DNA from 3 places in the Rhizobium sp. Nf11,1 genome. Region 2 is predicted to be linked to each of the others. Evidence: predicted binding sites of a transcription regulator. Region 2 holds the regulator's gene; each other region holds the start of a gene.

Region 1 (4,674 bases), on a different contig from region 2:
TGCCGAACACCTGAATATCTCGATCGGCACGGTCTCGCGGGCGCTGAACGGCAAGCCCGATGTGAACGAGGAAACCCGCCGGCGCGTGCTGGCGGCGGCCGAAGAACTCGGCTATGTCGCCAATCAGTCGGGACGGAGCCTTCGACAGGGAGAGACGAAGGTCATCGGCTTGATGATTGAATCCAGCCAGGAAGTGGTCGAAAATGCCGACAACTTTTTCCTTGGGGTCACCAGCGGGCTGCAGCATTGCTTTGCCCGCCATAAGCTCGACCTCCTGATACTCCCCTGCCCGGCCGATGAGGACCCCCGCGAATATCTCAAGCGCATGGTGGCGCGACGTGTCGTCGATGCGATGATCATCTCCAACACGCAGCGTATCGATCGGCGTATCGATCTTCTTTCGCGCGCAAAGATTCCCTTCGTTGCTGTCGGCCGCAGCCTTTCGCCCGGCAACTTTCCCTGGGTCGATCTCGATTTTGAGGGCGTCGCCGAACGTGCTGTCGAACGGCTGGTTGCGCACGGCCATCGCCGGATCGCGATCACGGCGCCGTCGACCGAGGCCAATCTCGGCTACCTCTTTGTCGACAGCTATCGCCGTGCGCTCGAACGGCACGGCATCCGTTTCGATCCCTTGCTGGTCATTCGCGTCAAGTCGAGCGAACAAGGCGGCTACCACGCAGCGCATGAACTGCTGCAGCTTGAAGACCGGCCGACCGCAGTCATCTTGATCTACGAGATCATGGCGATCGGCCTCTACCGACGGCTGATGGAGTCGGGGGTCCTCCCCGGTCGCGACCTCGCGGTCATAGGTTTCCGCGATGCCCCGCGCGCACGCTTCCTGCAGCCCTCGCTCAGCTGCTTCCGCATGTCGCTCCATGATCTTGGCATCGCGATCGGCCAGACGCTTCTCGCCAGCATGCCGGCCTATCGCGCCCTCTATCCGGATGGCGGCCGCAACATCATCTGGCCGCTGGAACTGGCACCCGGAGAAAGCGACGCCTTTGAGGTCGAGGCCCAGGCTTGAGCGCTGCTGCGGCGACGGTCGCCGTGCGCCACGATCGGCCGGCGCCGCGCTCGCGGCAGCCGTTCCCCTCTCGTCATCGAACCGTAGTGAAGGGACAGGCCGGCATCTCGTCATGAAGGTCATATTCGGCCCTTGATAATCGCGGCTTGGCAAGGCAGGAGAGTGACATCGCGGAGACTGGATGCAGATGACGAGATTGGCGGATTCGCAGGGCCTGGAGATTTCGCATGAGGGGCATCGCACCCGTCTGAAATGGCACCGGCTGCGCAAGCGCGTTGCCGATCCCCTGTTCTCCGCCGAGGTGATGGCGGAGGGTTTTGCGGCAGGCGCCTCGATGGAACTCGATCTGCGCGTGCGTGCCGACGGCGGCTTCGCCGTGCTGCACGACAGGGAGCTCGAAGGTGAAACGACGGGCCGTGGACCAATCGCTGCCAGGAACGTTGCCGACCTCCGCGATGTCAGGATGAAGGACGGCGCCCGGCCGCTGATCCTTAGCGAGGATCTTGCCGACATGATGCAGGCAACGCATCCGGCCGCATTGCTGCAATTCGACATGAAGGACGATTACGAAGCTATCGGCACCCGCGGCATCGAGCATCTTGCCAGGCAATTCCGCAATATCGCCGCCTCGGTGATCGTCAGCGGCGGCAGTCTCGACCTCATCGTGGCGGTCAAGGAAAAGCTTCCACATCTGCTGCGCGGCATCGATCCGACCGAGAAACTTCACGATATCCGTCAGGACAGCGGCTGGAGGGCGGCCGAAATGGAACTGCGCGCCGATCTTCGCGGTCCGACCGAACCTGACACCATCTATCTCCACTGGCAGCTGATCCTTGATGCCGCCGAGGAGGGCTTCGACCTGATCGGACTCTGCCGGGACGAAGGCAAACGCGTCGATGCATGGACCTTCACCTTGAAGGATCCGGAGGCTGGATTCAGCGATACGGAATGGCGGAACTTTTCGGCGCTGATGACCCTGAAGCCGGACCAGATCACCACCGACGAAGCGCCGGCGACCGAACGCGCATGGCGCCGTCGCATCCCCGGCTAACTGGCGAGCGTCAGTCCCGCGCTCTCAAGGATGAAGGCAAATTCACCTGCGAGCCCCGGCGCATGAGCGACGACAGGGCCGCCATCGGCAAGTAGACGGCCGACCGGCGGCATCACAACCGTGGCGCCGGCCTCTTCGGCGATCAGCGCACCGGCGAGCATATCCCAGGCGTTGAGGTGACGTTCGTAACAGAGGTCAGCGGCGCCCTCGGCGACGCGCACTAGGTCAATGGCGGCTGCGCCCATGCGCCGATAATCCATGCCGCGCTCATGTAGTCGCCTGGAGAGCGCGAGATACTCGTCGAAGCTCGTTTTGCGCGAATGCCCGAGAATAATGAGCGCACTGGCGGGATCGGCAGTCGTCGCCGCATGGATCGGCAGCCCATCCTTGAAGGCGCCGCCGCCGCGAACAGCGTGAAAGACTTTATCCTCAGCAGCGTCGTAAACGACGCCGATCTCGACCTTGTCGCCGACGACAAAGGCGATCGAAACGCCCCAATAACGGAACCCCCTGATATAGTTGGTCGTGCCGTCGATCGGATCGACGACCCAGGTGCCGGCTCCTTCCGATTGCCCGCCGCTCTCTTCTCCCATGAAGGTATCGTCCGGGAAGCGCGAGATGAGCCTCTGGCGGATCGCCTGCTCCGCTCTCCCGTCGGCGATGGTGACGAAGTCCTGCAATCCCTTGCTTTGAACGGCGAGAGTGCCGGGATCCGACTCGCGCCGAAACCTGGCTGTCTCCCGTCCAACCTCGAGCGCAACAGCAATGGCGGCCTCAGCCCGTGCACGGATGGCAGCGGCGTCGAATGCGGCATTCATCAGGCGGTCCTTCTTCTTATCAATGTCACCGGCGTGGACTCGACACGCGCCGTCAGCTCCGGTTCGGCCATCCGGCTGATCAGCAGGTCGACGGTTTGTTCTGCCTGGATGTCGCATGGCTGGCGGATGGTCGTCAGGTCGTAGGCGGTCCACGCGGCCTGGGGGATGTCGTCATGGCCGATAATGCGGAGCGGCGGCGTCTCGTCGCGGCTCCTGCCCTGCATGACGCGGTCGATCACCCCGCAGGCCATGTAATCATTGGCGCAGAACAGCCCATCGATGCCGGATGCGGCCAGGCTAGTTGCCGCGTCATAACCGCTCCGATAGTCGTTGATTTTGACCTGCAGGAACTGCCCCTCAACGCCAAGCTGGTTGCAACGGGCGATGAAGGCCTCGCTGCGACGTCGCGCCGTATAGGATCTGGCCGGGGCGGCCATCACGGCGGGCTTACGCACGCCGCTATCGATCAGATGGCTGGCCGCCAGATGACCCGCCATGCTGTCGTCGGAGATGATGCGGTCGACAAAAGGAATGTCGTTGCCCTTGTTGATCAGCACGATCGGCACGCCTTCGGCCGCGCATTGTTCGCAGATTTCGGTCGGCGGTGCGTCCGATGTGACGATGACGCCTGACACGGCGTAATGCAGCAACTGGCCAATGACCGTTGAAGTATCCGCCTCCTGTGAGGTTGGCAGCAGGATCGGGCGGAAGTTACGGGCGAGCAGCGCCCGGGACAGATGCTCGATCTGCAGCGTGCGGAACGGGTTGTCGAAACCCGCGGCGACGAGACCGACGAGATCGGAACGCTTGTTGGTGAGGCTTCGGGCAAGATAATTCACTCGATAGCCGAGTTCCTTAGCGGCCTGATAGACCTTCTCGCGCGTTTTCGGCGAAACGCTGGCATCCGGCGTGAAGGCGCGCGACACGGCGGCGCGCGAGACGCCGGCCACCCGCGCCACGTCGAAGGAGGTTACCTTGCGCGGTCCCTTGTCCTTGTCAGCCAAGTGCTTTCTCCTTCGTCGTTGGCGGCCGCATCAGATCGGGCAGATCGGTGCAGATGCCGAGAACCGGGAGTTTCATGAGGTCATCGAGAATGGTCCGCCGCTCTTCGTGCCAGAGCACGATCTCGCGGCCCACGTCGAAGGCACGATGCAGCAGCGACTCGGTCACCAGATCCTGCGGACGCTCCCCTGCCCTTTCCCAGCAGAAATGGAGGATATCTGCGCCGGCTTCATCACCGAGAGCATGCGGATCGTGGCCGACACGGATCAGCACCGAGAGCGGAAAATCGCAGGCAGCGTCCCTGAGTTCGCGCACCTGCGCGGTATCGAAGGAGCCAAGGCAGGCAAAGCGCTGGTTCATTTCGACAAGGTGCTGCCAGCATCGGATGCCGGTCCCCGGCGCCTTGAGCTCGACGTAGAGGCCGGTCCCCGTCTCTCGAGCGAGAGCGGCGACCTGCGAAAAGCTCGGCACGTCGACGCCGTCAAGGTCGGCAAGCTCCGCCGCCGTCATTTCCGAGATGCGCCGGTCGATGCCGTAGACCCGGTCCAGATGGTCGTCATGCGAGACGACCACCACGCCGTCGCCGGTCAGCTGCGTGTCGAGCTCCCACATCTCCGCGCCGAGTTCGGCTGCGCGGCGGAACGCGGCGAGCGTGTTTTCGCGTTCATGGCCGCTGGCGCCGCGATGGCCGATGCAGAATGGAAGCCGGCCCTTGGCCGTCGGCCAGCTATAACGTTCGAAGAAGGTCGAAAAATCGCGGGTCATCAGAGCCTCGTTCC
Region 2 (7,139 bases):
ATGATATCGGGCGTGATGCCGGACCATTCATGGGCGAAGAGCTTGCCGGTGCGGCCGACGCCGGTCTGGACCTCGTCGAGGATCAGCAGCAGGCCGTTTTCGTCGCAGATCCGGCGAAGCGCCTTCATGAATTCGCCGGTGGCGGGACGCACGCCGCCCTCGCCTTGCACCGGCTCGATCAGGATTGCGGCCGTCGCATCGGTAATGGCGGCGCGGACGGCCTCGATGTCGCCGAACGGCACCTGATCGAAACCCGGAGCCTTGGGGCCGAAACCTTCGAGATATTTCTCCTGACCGCCGGCGGCAATCGTCGCGAGCGTGCGCCCATGGAAGGCGCCCTCGAAGGTGATGATATGGAACCGCTCGGGATGGCCCTTGGAAAACTGGTAGCGGCGCGCGGTCTTGATGGCGCATTCGAGCGCCTCGGCGCCCGAATTGGTGAAGAACACCTTATCGGCGAAGGTAGCGTCCGTCAGGCGCTTGGCGAGGCGCTCCTGGCCGGGGATCTCATAGATGTTGGAGAGGTGCCAGACCTTGTCGGCCTGCTCCTTCAGCGCCGCGACCACATGCGGGTTGCCATGGCCGACGGAGGTGACGGCGACACCGGCGCCGAAATCGAGATAACGCTCGCCGCTCTCGGTGATCAGCCATACGCCCTCGCCTCGCTCGAACCGCAGCGGGGCGCGAGAATAGGTGTCATAAAGCGGCGCGGCTTCAGCCATGGCGCGGGTCTCCCGTTCAATGTTGTCTTGCACGGACTCCGGCTAACAAAACCAGGTCCAAAAAATCAAAAATGCCGCCTTTCGGCGGCGAGCGGTACTATTTCCTTTTCGCGCTGCAATGTCAACAAAACTGCCGCCTTAGCCTATGCAGCAAGCTTGTACAGCGGCACTTTCGGCCTTCAACAGGCATTATTGCAGAAATGCCACGCAGAGGCAGCAAGTTGGGGAAAACTTGAAATTCGATTCATCCGGATTCCCGCGACTCTTGTCACGGAGTCAGCCTCACACTAGGTTAAAGTTCAATTACTAGACTGCATGCGGCGGAACTAGTCACCAAAATTGATCAAGCGTTTCTTGTTTCGGAGGCTTCCGGGACAACGGTGAGGGATTCTGCCATCACCAACGCAAAAGGTGGAGACAGGGCATGAACTGGACAGACGAGCGGGTCGAGAAACTCAAGAAGCTTTGGGCCGAAGGACTGAGCGCCAGCCAGATTGCTGCGCAGCTTGGCGGCGTCAGCCGAAACGCCGTTATCGGCAAGGTGCACAGGCTCAGCCTTCCCGGCCGCGCCAAAGCCGGCGGCACGGCCACCGCGGCGCGCACGCCGAAGCGCCAGACGTCCGCGCCGCGCGCGCCGAATTACGCCTCCCGGATCACCACCCGCACCGTGACCCGTCAACAGGGCGCAACGATGCTGAAGGAAGAGATCGAGGTCGATGCCGTCGACGAAATGGAATATGTGCCGGCCGGCAATGTGGTCGTGCCGATTTCTCGCCGCCTCGGCCTGACGGAGCTCACCGAACGCACCTGCAAATGGCCGGTCGGCGACCCGCTCAAGGAAGATTTCCATTTCTGCGGCTGCGAGTCCCCCGACAATTCTCCCTATTGCAGCTATCATCAGAAGCTTGCCTATCAGCCGATCAACGAAAGGCGCCGGGCCGCGGCACGGGTCAGCTGAGAAGGCGACATCGCCGGACATAAAAAACGGGCCGAGCGGCCCGTTTTTTATGATTGGAGTGGAAGCGCTGGGGTTGCCCCTCATCCGGCTGCCGCCACCTTCTCCCCGCACGCGGGGCGAAGGGACATGCCGCAACCTCTCCGTTCCCCGCCGACCTTTCGCAGGGCACGTCCCCTCTCCCCGTCAGAACGGGGAGAGGGCTAGGGTGAGGGGCAAATCTTTGACTTTAGCAGCAGTAGAAACCCTCAGGCTTCCATCGAATAGCCGGCGCCACGGACGGTGCGGATGACGTCCTGCATGTTGGAGAAGTTCAGCGCCTTGCGCAGGCGGCCGACATGGACGTCGACGGTGCGCTCGTCGACATAGATGTCGTGGCCCCAGACGCCGTCGAGCAGCTGCGAGCGGGAAAAGACCCGGCCCGGCGACGACATCAGGAATTCCAGCAGGCGGAATTCGGTCGGGCCGAGGCGGACTTCGCGGCTCTTGCGGTGGACGCGATGGGTTTCGCGGTCGAGCTCGATATCGCCGCATTTCAGCACCGAGGACAGCACCTCGGGACGGGCACGGCGCAGCATCGCCTTGACGCGGGCGACGAGCTCGGGGGTCGAGAAGGGCTTGACGACATAATCGTCGGCGCCGGTGGACAGTCCGCGCACACGCTCGCTCTCCTCGCCGCGCGCCGTCAGCATGATGATCGGCAGTCGCTCGGTTTCCGGCCGCATGCGCAGGCGCCGGCAGAGTTCGATGCCGGAGACGCCGGGCAGCATCCAGTCGAGGATGAGCAGGTCGGGCGTGCGCTCCTGAAGCCTGATTTCGGCCTCGTCGCCGCGCAGGATGGTATCGACCTCGAAGCCTTCGGCTTCGAGATTATAGCGAAGGAGCACGCTGAGGGCTTCCTCGTCTTCAACAACTGCGACTCTCGGGATCATGCGTGTCCGTCTCCTCGCGCACAAGCCTTAAACCGGGGTTCTAAGCAGGCGTCCTGCGCAAATTCAGAAATTGGCTGCGACCTCTTTGCGCGCCCCGAACGGGCGCGCACGCAATCTTGGAAGGATTATTCCGTCGCGGCGCCAACGGTGTTGGCGCTGTCATCCTTCGGACGATCGCCTTCCGGCTGGGCGCCTGTCGCCATGTAGTAGATCGTCTCGGCGATGTTGGTGGCATGGTCGCCGATGCGCTCGATGTTCTTGGCGCAGAAGAGCAGATGCGTGCAGCTCGTGATGTTGCGCGGATCTTCCATCATGTAGGTCAAGAGCTCGCGGAACAGCGAGGTGTACATGGCGTCGATCTCGTTGTCGCGTTCGCGGATGGCGGTCGCCTTGTCGGCAGCGCGTGTCGTATAGACGTCGAGCACTTCCTTGAGCTGGACAAGCGCCAGCTCGGAGAGATGCTCGAGACCGCGGGCGAGCTTGCGGGGAACGCCGGTGCTCTGCACGGCGATGACGCGCTTGGCGGTGTTCTTGCCGAGGTCGCCGACGCGTTCGAGATCGGCGGCGATGCGGATCGAACCCATGATTTCGCGCAGGTCCGCGGCCATCGGCTGCCGGCGGGCGATGGTGACGATCGCCTTGTCGCCGATTTCGCGCTCGGTGTGATCGAGGATCACGTCGTCTGAGATGACCTTCTGCGCCAGCGCGGTATCGCCGTTGACCAGCGCCCGGACGGATTCGGCGACCATCTGTTCGGCCAGGCCGCCCATTTCGGAAATCCGCCTGGACAGGAACTTCAGATCATCATCATAGGCAGAATAAATATGTGTCGATGCCATGGGGCTTTGTCCTCGAATAAGGGGAAGGCTTCGGATGGCCGTGATCAGCCGAAGCGACCCATGATGTAGTCCTGGGTACGGGGATCGTCCGGATTGGTGAACATCTTGTCGGTGTCGTTCTCCTCGACAAGATTGCCGAGGTGGAACATGGCGGTGCGCTGCGAGACGCGCGCGGCCTGCTGCATGGAGTGGGTGACGATGACGATCGTATAGTTTTCGCGCAGTTCGTGGATCAGCTCCTCGACCTTGGCGGTGGCGATCGGGTCAAGGGCCGAGCAGGGCTCGTCCATCAGGATGACTTCCGGGCTGACGGCAACGGCGCGGGCAATGCACAGGCGCTGCTGCTGACCGCCGGAGAGGCCCGTGCCGGATTCGTGCACGCGGTCCTTGACCTCGTTCCAGAGCCCGGCGCGCTGCAGGCTGCTCTCGACGATCTGGTCGAGATCGGCCTTCGACTTGGCGAGACCGTGGATGCGGGGGCCGTAGGAGACGTTTTCATAGATCGACTTCGGGAACGGGTTCGGCTTCTGGAAAACCATGCCGACGCGGGCGCGAAGTTCGACGACGTCGATATCCGGATCATAGATATCGTCGCTGTCGAGCGTGATCTTGCCGGTGACGCGGCACCCCTCGATCGTGTCGTTCATGCGGTTCAGGCTTCGCAGGAAGGTCGACTTGCCGCAGCCCGAGGGGCCGATCAGGGCGGTTACGGTGTTTTCGCGGATGTTCAGGTTCACGTCGAAAAGCGCGCGCTTCTCGCCATAGTATACGGAGACATCCTGTCCGATCATTTTATACGGGACGTTGCTCATCTTCTGATCCAGCGCCTTTTCAACTGCAGCTTCCGTCAGCATGTTCATGATGTTTGACTCCGTTTACCAGCGGCGCTCGAAGCGACGACGCAAGAGGATGGCGCCCATGTTCATGACGACCAGGAACAGGAGCAGGACGATGATGGCACCCGAAGTACGCTCCACGAAGGCACGTTCGGCCTCGTTCGCCCACATATAGACCTGCACGGGCAAGGCCGTCGAGGGCTCGAGCGGTGTCGCGGGCGCATTGGCGACGAAGGCGACCATGCCGATCAAGAGCAGCGGCGCGGTTTCGCCGAGCGCGTGCGCCAGGCCGATGATCGTGCCGGTGAGGATGCCGGGCATGGCAAGCGGCAGGACATGGTGGAACACCATCTGCATCTTCGAGGCGCCGAGGCCAAGAGCTGCAGCGCGGATCGAGGGCGGCACGGCGCGCAGGGCCGCGCGGGTGGCGATGATGATCGTCGGCAGGGTCATCAGCGTCAACACCAGGCCGCCGACCAGCGAAGCCGAGCGCGGCAGGCCGATGAAGTTGATGAAGACGGAAAGGCCGAGCAGACCGTAGACGATCGACGGGACGGCTGCGAGGTTGTTGATGTTGACCTCGATCAGGTCCGTCAGCCTGTTTTTCGGCGCAAACTCCTCGAGATAGATCGAGGCGGCGACGCCGATCGGCAGCGACAGAACCAGCACGATCAGCATCAGGTAGAGCGAGCCGATGAGGGCGACGCCGAGACCGGCGGCTTCCGGACGGCTGGAATTGCCGTTGACGAAGAGGCCGGTGTTGAACTGCTTCTGAAGAGCGCCGCTCGCCTTCAGCTGGTTCATCCAGTTGACCTGCTTGTCGTTGACCTTGCGGTTCTTCTCATCGACGGAAAGATCGATCTGGCCCTTGTTGGCGCTATCGATATTGGCATCGGCGAGCAGGGTGACGTTGACGGTCTTGCCGATGATCGAGGGATCGGCGACCACCAGATCGCGCAGCTGGATCGGCGCGCTCTTGGAGAGCATGGCGGTTGCATCGCGCACATCCGGACGGCTCGATGCATTGATGTTCAGCTGCTTGACGATGGCGTCGCGCAGCAGAACCGGATAGTTCGCGGCAATCAGCACCGAAGGATCGGTCGCCCGCTTGCTGTTCGGATCGATGGTCTTTTCGGCGAATTCGATCGGCAGGGTGATCGTCGTCTGCTGGAAGGCGGTGTAGCCTTTGCCGATCACCGTCCACAGCAGGACGAAGAGGAAGATAAGGCCGAAGGCGATGGCGGCGATACCGTAGGCCTGGAACCGGCGCTCGGCGGCATAGCGGCGCTTGATGCCGATATCACGGCGGGCCGGCGCTTTGGAAACGGTGGCACCGATGGCGGGAGAAACAATATTCGTCATTCGTACTGCTCCCGGTATTTGCGCACGATGTAGAGCGCATAGATGTTGAGGCAAAGCGTGATGCAGAACAGCGTGATGCCAAGCGCGAAGGCAACCAGCGTCTGCGGCGAGGTGAACTCAAGGTCGCCCGTCAGCTGGTTGACGATCTTGACGGTCACCGTGGTCATCGGCTCGAAAGGGTTGATCTGAATGCGGGCGGCGACACCCGCGGCCAACACGACGATCATGGTCTCGCCGATGGCGCGCGAGGCGGTCATCAGCAGCGCGCCGACGATGCCGGGAAGCGCGGCCGGCAGGACCACCTTCTTGATGGTTTCGGAGCGTGTGGCGCCGAGACCGAGCGAGCCATCACGCAGTGCCCGCGGCACGGCGGTGATGATGTCGTCCGACAGCGAGGAGACGTAGGGGATCAACATGATGCCCATGACGATACCGGCCGTCAGAACGCTCTGCGCCTGGATGAAATTGGTGTAGCTGCCGGAGAGCAGGCCGCTGATCTGTGCGGAGAAATCGCGCAGGAATGGACCGACGGTGACGAGCGCGAAGAAGCCGTAGACGATCGTCGGGATGCCGGCCAGCACTTCGAGAAGAGGCTTGGAGACGGAACGCAGCTTCGGCGAGGCGTATTCGGCCATATAGATGGCGGCGAAGAGGCCGACCGGAACCGCGACCAGCATGGCGACGAGGCCGATATAGAGCGTGCCGAGTAGGAGCGGGATCAGGCCGAACTGGCCGAAGGAGGAGCTGCCGGCGCCGGCAAAGCGCGGATCCCAGACGGTGCCGAAGAAGAATTCGCCGGCGGGAACGACGGCAAAGAAGCGGGCGGCTTCCGACAGCATGGACAACACGATGCCGACCGTCGTCAGGATGGCGATCGAGGAGGCGAGCAGCAGGCCCCAGAGCATGACGCGCTCGACGCGGTTGCGGGCGCGGAAGCGCGGCGCGATGGCGCGTAGCGCATAAAGGGCGCCGGCAACGGCCAGAATGAAGACAATCGCCGTCATGGCGAGGCGGCTCGTCATGCTCATGGCATTCAGCGTCTTGGCGGCCTCGACCATGTAAGGCTGCGGCTGGCCGGCGAGCGGCACGCCCTTTTCGCTGAGCTTGGCCTGCAGGGCGGCCGGATCGTTTGCCACCGCGGCGGCTTCGTCCGATGTCAGCATCGTCAGCCCGCGCGCGACCGTCGCCACCATCGAATAGCTCAGATCCTGTTCGACTGCGGCCTGAGCCTTGACGTCAGCAGGGAAAGCTCCCCGAACCGAGGACTGGATGATGCCGGGGCTGACGGAGAGCCAGACGCAGAGGACGATGAGGGCGGGAAGAACCGTCCAGATCGCGGCATAGGCGCCGTAATAGGCCGGCCGGGAATGCAGTGCGGAGGACCTGCCTCCGGCAAGGGCCGTGGCACGGCTGCGCGCGACCAGATAGGCGGCGGCGCCGATCACCACAAGGCACAGAAGTATGACGGATGTGCTCATTCGTTACGTCCCCAG
Region 3 (4,674 bases), on a different contig from region 2:
AAGGGTGATGCCAACTGGCAGGCCGTCCAGGTCCCGCCGGGCCAGACCTATGCCTGGGACGACAACTCCACCTATGTCCAGAACCCGCCCTATTTCGTCGGCATGGGCAAGAAGGGCACCGGCGTCTCCGACATCAAGGGCGCCCGCGTCCTCGGCCTGTTCGGTGACAAGATCACCACCGACCACATCTCTCCGGCCGGTTCGATCAAGGCGGCATCGCCGGCCGGCGCATACCTCATCGGCCATGACGTTGCCGTTGCCGACTTCAACCAATACGGCACGCGGCGCGGCAACCATGAAGTGATGATGCGCGGCACCTTCGCCAATATCCGCATCCGCAATCACATGCTCGGCCCGAACGGCAAGGAAGGCGGCTACACGATCCACTACCCGTCGAAGGAAGAGACATCGATCTACGACGCCGCCATGCAGTACAAGGCCGAAGGCGTGCCGCTCGTCATCTTCGCCGGCGTCGAATACGGCAACGGCTCCTCGCGCGACTGGGCTGCCAAGGGCACCAACCTGCTCGGCGTCAAGGCCGTGATCGCCCAGAGCTTCGAGCGCATCCATCGCTCGAACCTGGTCGGCATGGGCGTCATCCCCTTCGTCTTCGAAGAGGGCACGACCTGGCAGAGCCTCGGCCTCAAGGGCGACGAGCTCGTCACCATCGAGGGGCTGGACAAGATCAAGCCGCGCGAGAGGAAGATCGCCAAGATCACCTATGGCGACGGCACGGTGAAGGAAGTTCCGCTGCTGTCGCGCGTCGATACGCTCGACGAGGTGATCTACCTCAACAATGGCGGCATCCTGCAGACGGTTCTGCGTGATCTCGCTGCCTGATTGTCGAGCATGATGCCGAAAAGTGTGAGCGGTTTTCGGAAAACATCATGCTCTGCTTCTTTGATGTAGATCCGGATTGAGATTTTAGGCCGAATCGGCCTGAAATCATCCGGATCTAGGAGATTGCTATGATAATGGCCGCCGGAGAGCAATTTCCGGCGGCTCCTCTTTGCGGCGACAGTATTCGATGGGGCTCACGATGATTTGTTTTCAGCGCTTTCCGGGCGAGCTACGTCTCACCCGTTCGTGACTTTTCGTTTGGACCCGGAAGGATTATTCGTACGTTCATGTCTCAGAGCCTTCGGTTCCTAAACGCTGCCGGCGCTGAAAAAGAGGTGCAGGTGAATGTCCCCCCGTTTCTTGATTTCGCTGATCGCCGGCGTTGCTTTTGCAGGCTCGCTGCATGCCGAAGACGGCAAGCCGAGAGGCGTCGTCGAGCTTTTCACGTCACAGGGCTGCTCCTCCTGTCCTCCCGCTGATGCCGCCTTCCGCAAGCTGGTGAACCAAGGCGATGTCATCGCGCTCGCCTATCACATCGACTACTGGAATTATCTCGGCTGGGCCGATACGCTGAGCTCGAAGGAAAATACCGAGCGGCAGTACGGCTATGCCAGGACGATGGGTCGCAGCAACGTCTATACGCCGCAAGCCATCGTCAACGGGCGCGGCCATTTGGCCGGCGCCGATCTCACCGGCATCAACAGCAAGATCGACACCTACAGCAGCGAAGGCAATGGGCTGACCGTTCCCATCAGCGCGGCGATGCGCGGCGACGAGTTGGAGATCAAGATCGGTGCCGGACAGGGCAAGGCCAATGTCGTCATGGTGTATTTCGACAAGGAGAAGACAATCGAAGTCGAAAAAGGCGAAAACAGCGGAAAGAAGATCTCCTATCTGCACAGCGTCACCAACGTCGAAACTGTCGGCATGTGGGATGGCAAGGCGACCAGTCTGACGCTACCGGCGAGCGTCTTGCAGCGGCCGCAGCTCGAGGGCTGCGCAATCCTGCTACAGTCGGCCACGGCCGACGGCGATCCGGCGGCGATCCTCGGCGCGACCGTGGTGATGGCGGGAAAAAGCATCTGATATTTCACCCGAGTACGGGTGAAATGCGGGCGGCCCGGCCGAGCGTATTCGGGGCTGGGGTTAAGGTCGATACGCTCCGCCGGGCCCTTTGGCGCGCTGGCGCCAAACCGGGATGCATAAATCTCCCGCAAATGAGGCGCTGTTTTGACTGAAATGCGGCACTGGGGAGAAAGCATTGCTTGGTCCCCAGCGAACGTGACTGGACGTGCGGCGAATGTGAGGAGCGCCGCTCTTGCAATTTGCGGCGGCTCGGGCAAACTGTCACTCTCCTGTCACAAGCGGAGGCCTTGGAGACCTGATGACAGATCAGCCGGATTTGCGACACGGCGAAAGCCGCTCCGTCGACAATAGTTCCTCGGTCATCGTCGATCTCAGGGAATACAAACAAAGCAAGGACCCGCTTCCGGTGACTTTCCACCGGCGCGAGCTGGATGCGATCCTCTGGATCTACGGCCGCATGGTGGGCGAGGGGGAATGGCGCGATTACGCCATCGACCATCTGAAGGACAGAGCGGTCTTTTCCGTCTTCAAGCGCTCCGGCGAGATGCCGCTCTTCCGGATTGAAAAGAACCCGAAGCTTGCCGCCAAGCAAGGTGCCTATTCCGTGATCAATATCAACGGCATGATCCTGAAGCGCGGACACGAGTTGAACCAGGTCCTCAAGGTATTCGACAAAACCTTGAAACTCGTGGATAAATAACTTCTATCAGCCCGCAAACAGCGTACCGGGGTAGGTGGAGGGATTCGGATCGGTTGTCATGCCCTCGCCGAGGCTGCGCTGCATGAGCATCGTGTCCAGCCAGTGGCCGTGCTTGTAGCCGGTGCCCTTCATCAGGCCGACCTCCACAAAACCTGCCTTCAGATGAAGCGCGATCGAGGCCGGGCTCGCGCCACCGATGACGGCTACCATCTGACGAAAACCAAGCGCGGTGCAGCGGTCGATCAGCTCGATCATCAGTGCCTTGCCGATGCCACGGCCGCGGGCTTCGGGGGCCAGGTAGATCGAATCCTCCACCATCCAGCGATAGGCGGGGCGGGTGCGGAAGGCCGACGCATAAGCGTAGCCCAGGAGTTTCCCGTCCGCATCGGCCGCGGCGATGTAGGGATATTGCTGACTGACTATCGCGGAAAAACGCTGGGCCATTTCGGCCTCGGAGGGCGGCGCAATCTCGTAGCTTGCAACGCCATTCAGGACCGAGTCACGATAGATCTCCGTGATGGCGGGGATGTCGGCTTGGGCGGCGTTGCGCAGAAGGAAGGACATCGGGGCGGCAGGTCCATCGGAAGAGCAGGCTCCTCTAAAATCATCCCTGCGAAACCGGCGCAACAAAAAAGGCGGCCGAAGCCGCCTTTTCGATCTCATTGCGCCTGTTATCTGCGGTTGCCCATGAACTGCAGCAGGAACATGAAGAGGTTCAAGAAGTCGAGGTAAAGCGTCAGTGCACCCATGATCGCCTTGCGACCGGCGACAGCGACGTCATCGGCTTCATAGTAGAGTTCCTTGATCCGCTGCGTGTCGTAGGCAGTGAGGCCTGCGAAGATCAGCACGCCGATCACCGAGATCGCGAACTGCAGCGCGGATGAAGCCAGGAAGATGTTGACGAGCGAGGCGATGATCAGGCCGAAGAGACCCATGATCAGGAACGAACCCATCGCCGACAGGTCACGCTTCGCGGTATAGCCGTAAAGCGACAGTGCGCCGAAGGAGGCGGCGGTGACGAAGAAGGTCTGAACAACGCTCTGGCCGGTATAGACCAGGAAGATCGACGAGAGCGACAGCCCTACCAGGGCGGCGTAGATCCAGAAGGTGGTCTGGGCGGCGGAGACGCTCATCTGATGAATGCGGAAGCTCAGGAAGAAGACGACCGCAAGGGGGGCAAGGATGACGACCCAGCGCAACGGCGACTGGAACAGAAGCGCGCCAAACTGGGTGAGCTGGCCGTCCTGGACCGCGAAGTTGAATCCGAGATATGCGGCCACGCCGGTGATCGCCAGGCCCAGCGCCATCAGGTTGTAGACCTTGAGCATATATGCGCGCAGGCCTTGATCAATCATCTCGCCGGTCTGGACGCGGCTTTGATAGTTACGAAGATCAGCCATAGTTTCCTCTTACAAGCTCCGAAGGAGATACGGTGTCGGGGTTCTCGACCCGGGCGCCGCTGCGGAGCTCCAGCATGCCTGCAGACAATATGAGGCTTTCGCCCTTTGCAAACAAGGGGCCTGCAACGGCGCGGCCGGTTAAATCGCCGTAAGGTGAAGGCTTTTGGGACAGCTTCAAAGCTCGCGCAGCACGGGCGCCGCCTTCTGCCCGAGGATGCGCCAGGTGCCGATGAGACCGATGCCGACTGTCAGAACGAGTGCCGTCACCAGCGTCAGGCCCGCCACGTCAGGCAGGAAGGCAGACGGCAGTCGCATGATGCGGGCGACGATGAACCAGGCGGCGACGGCGCCGGCAAAGAGTGCGAAGATCGCAGTCGCCAGTCCGAGGATCAGATATTCGTAGCTGAAGGCACGAATCAGCATGGCGCGCGTGGCGCCGAGCGTCTTCAGCACCACCGCATCGTGGGTGCGCGCCCTGTTGCCGGCGGCGAGCGCACCGGCCAGGACAAGGATCGAGGCGATGAGCGCCACCGATGCGGCGGCACGGATCGCTGTCGCAAGCTGCCTGACGAGCTGGTTGACGATGTCGATCGCGTCCTTGACTCGCACGCTGGTGATCGTCGGATAGGTATTGGTGACGGATTTCAG

The links. The regulator PhoB, encoded in region 2, activates phosphate uptake and scavenging genes when phosphate is short. The targets are predictions, from matches to a motif close to TGTCATNNANCTGTCAT.
Region 1: ACQ7C1_RS04520 (glycerophosphodiester phosphodiesterase) is a predicted target of PhoB. The motif match lies at 1,096-1,112, and genes of this name have one in related genera.
Region 3: ACQ7C1_RS20520 (DUF2794 domain-containing protein) is a predicted target of PhoB. The motif match lies at 2,186-2,202, and genes of this name have one in related genera.

The regions. Positions count from the first base shown of each region.
Region 1 is NZ_JBOBHU010000002.1:350,329-355,002, reverse strand. It holds gene ACQ7C1_RS04525 (substrate-binding domain-containing protein) at 1-1,024, shown strand, start outside; gene ACQ7C1_RS04520 (glycerophosphodiester phosphodiesterase) at 1,206-2,075, shown strand; gene ACQ7C1_RS04515 (inositol monophosphatase family protein) at 2,072-2,893, opposite strand; gene ACQ7C1_RS04510 (LacI family DNA-binding transcriptional regulator) at 2,893-3,897, opposite strand; gene ACQ7C1_RS04505 (glycerophosphodiester phosphodiesterase) at 3,890-4,660, opposite strand; gene ACQ7C1_RS04500 (ABC transporter ATP-binding protein) at 4,660-4,674, opposite strand, start outside.
Region 2 is NZ_JBOBHU010000001.1:2,105-9,243, reverse strand. It holds gene ACQ7C1_RS00045 (aspartate aminotransferase family protein) at 1-722, opposite strand, end outside; gene ACQ7C1_RS00040 (GcrA family cell cycle regulator) at 1,147-1,680, shown strand; gene phoB (phosphate regulon transcriptional regulator PhoB) at 1,926-2,609, opposite strand; gene phoU (phosphate signaling complex protein PhoU) at 2,735-3,448, opposite strand; gene pstB (phosphate ABC transporter ATP-binding protein PstB) at 3,493-4,308, opposite strand; gene pstA (phosphate ABC transporter permease PstA) at 4,324-5,646, opposite strand; gene pstC (phosphate ABC transporter permease subunit PstC) at 5,643-7,124, opposite strand.
Region 3 is NZ_JBOBHU010000014.1:33,847-38,520, forward strand. It holds gene acnA (aconitate hydratase AcnA) at 1-840, shown strand, start outside; gene ACQ7C1_RS20515 (DUF1223 domain-containing protein) at 1,186-1,926, shown strand; gene ACQ7C1_RS20520 (DUF2794 domain-containing protein) at 2,225-2,626, shown strand; gene ACQ7C1_RS20525 (GNAT family N-acetyltransferase) at 2,633-3,190, opposite strand; gene ACQ7C1_RS20530 (Bax inhibitor-1/YccA family protein) at 3,298-4,026, opposite strand; gene ACQ7C1_RS20535 (ABC transporter permease) at 4,201-4,674, opposite strand, start outside.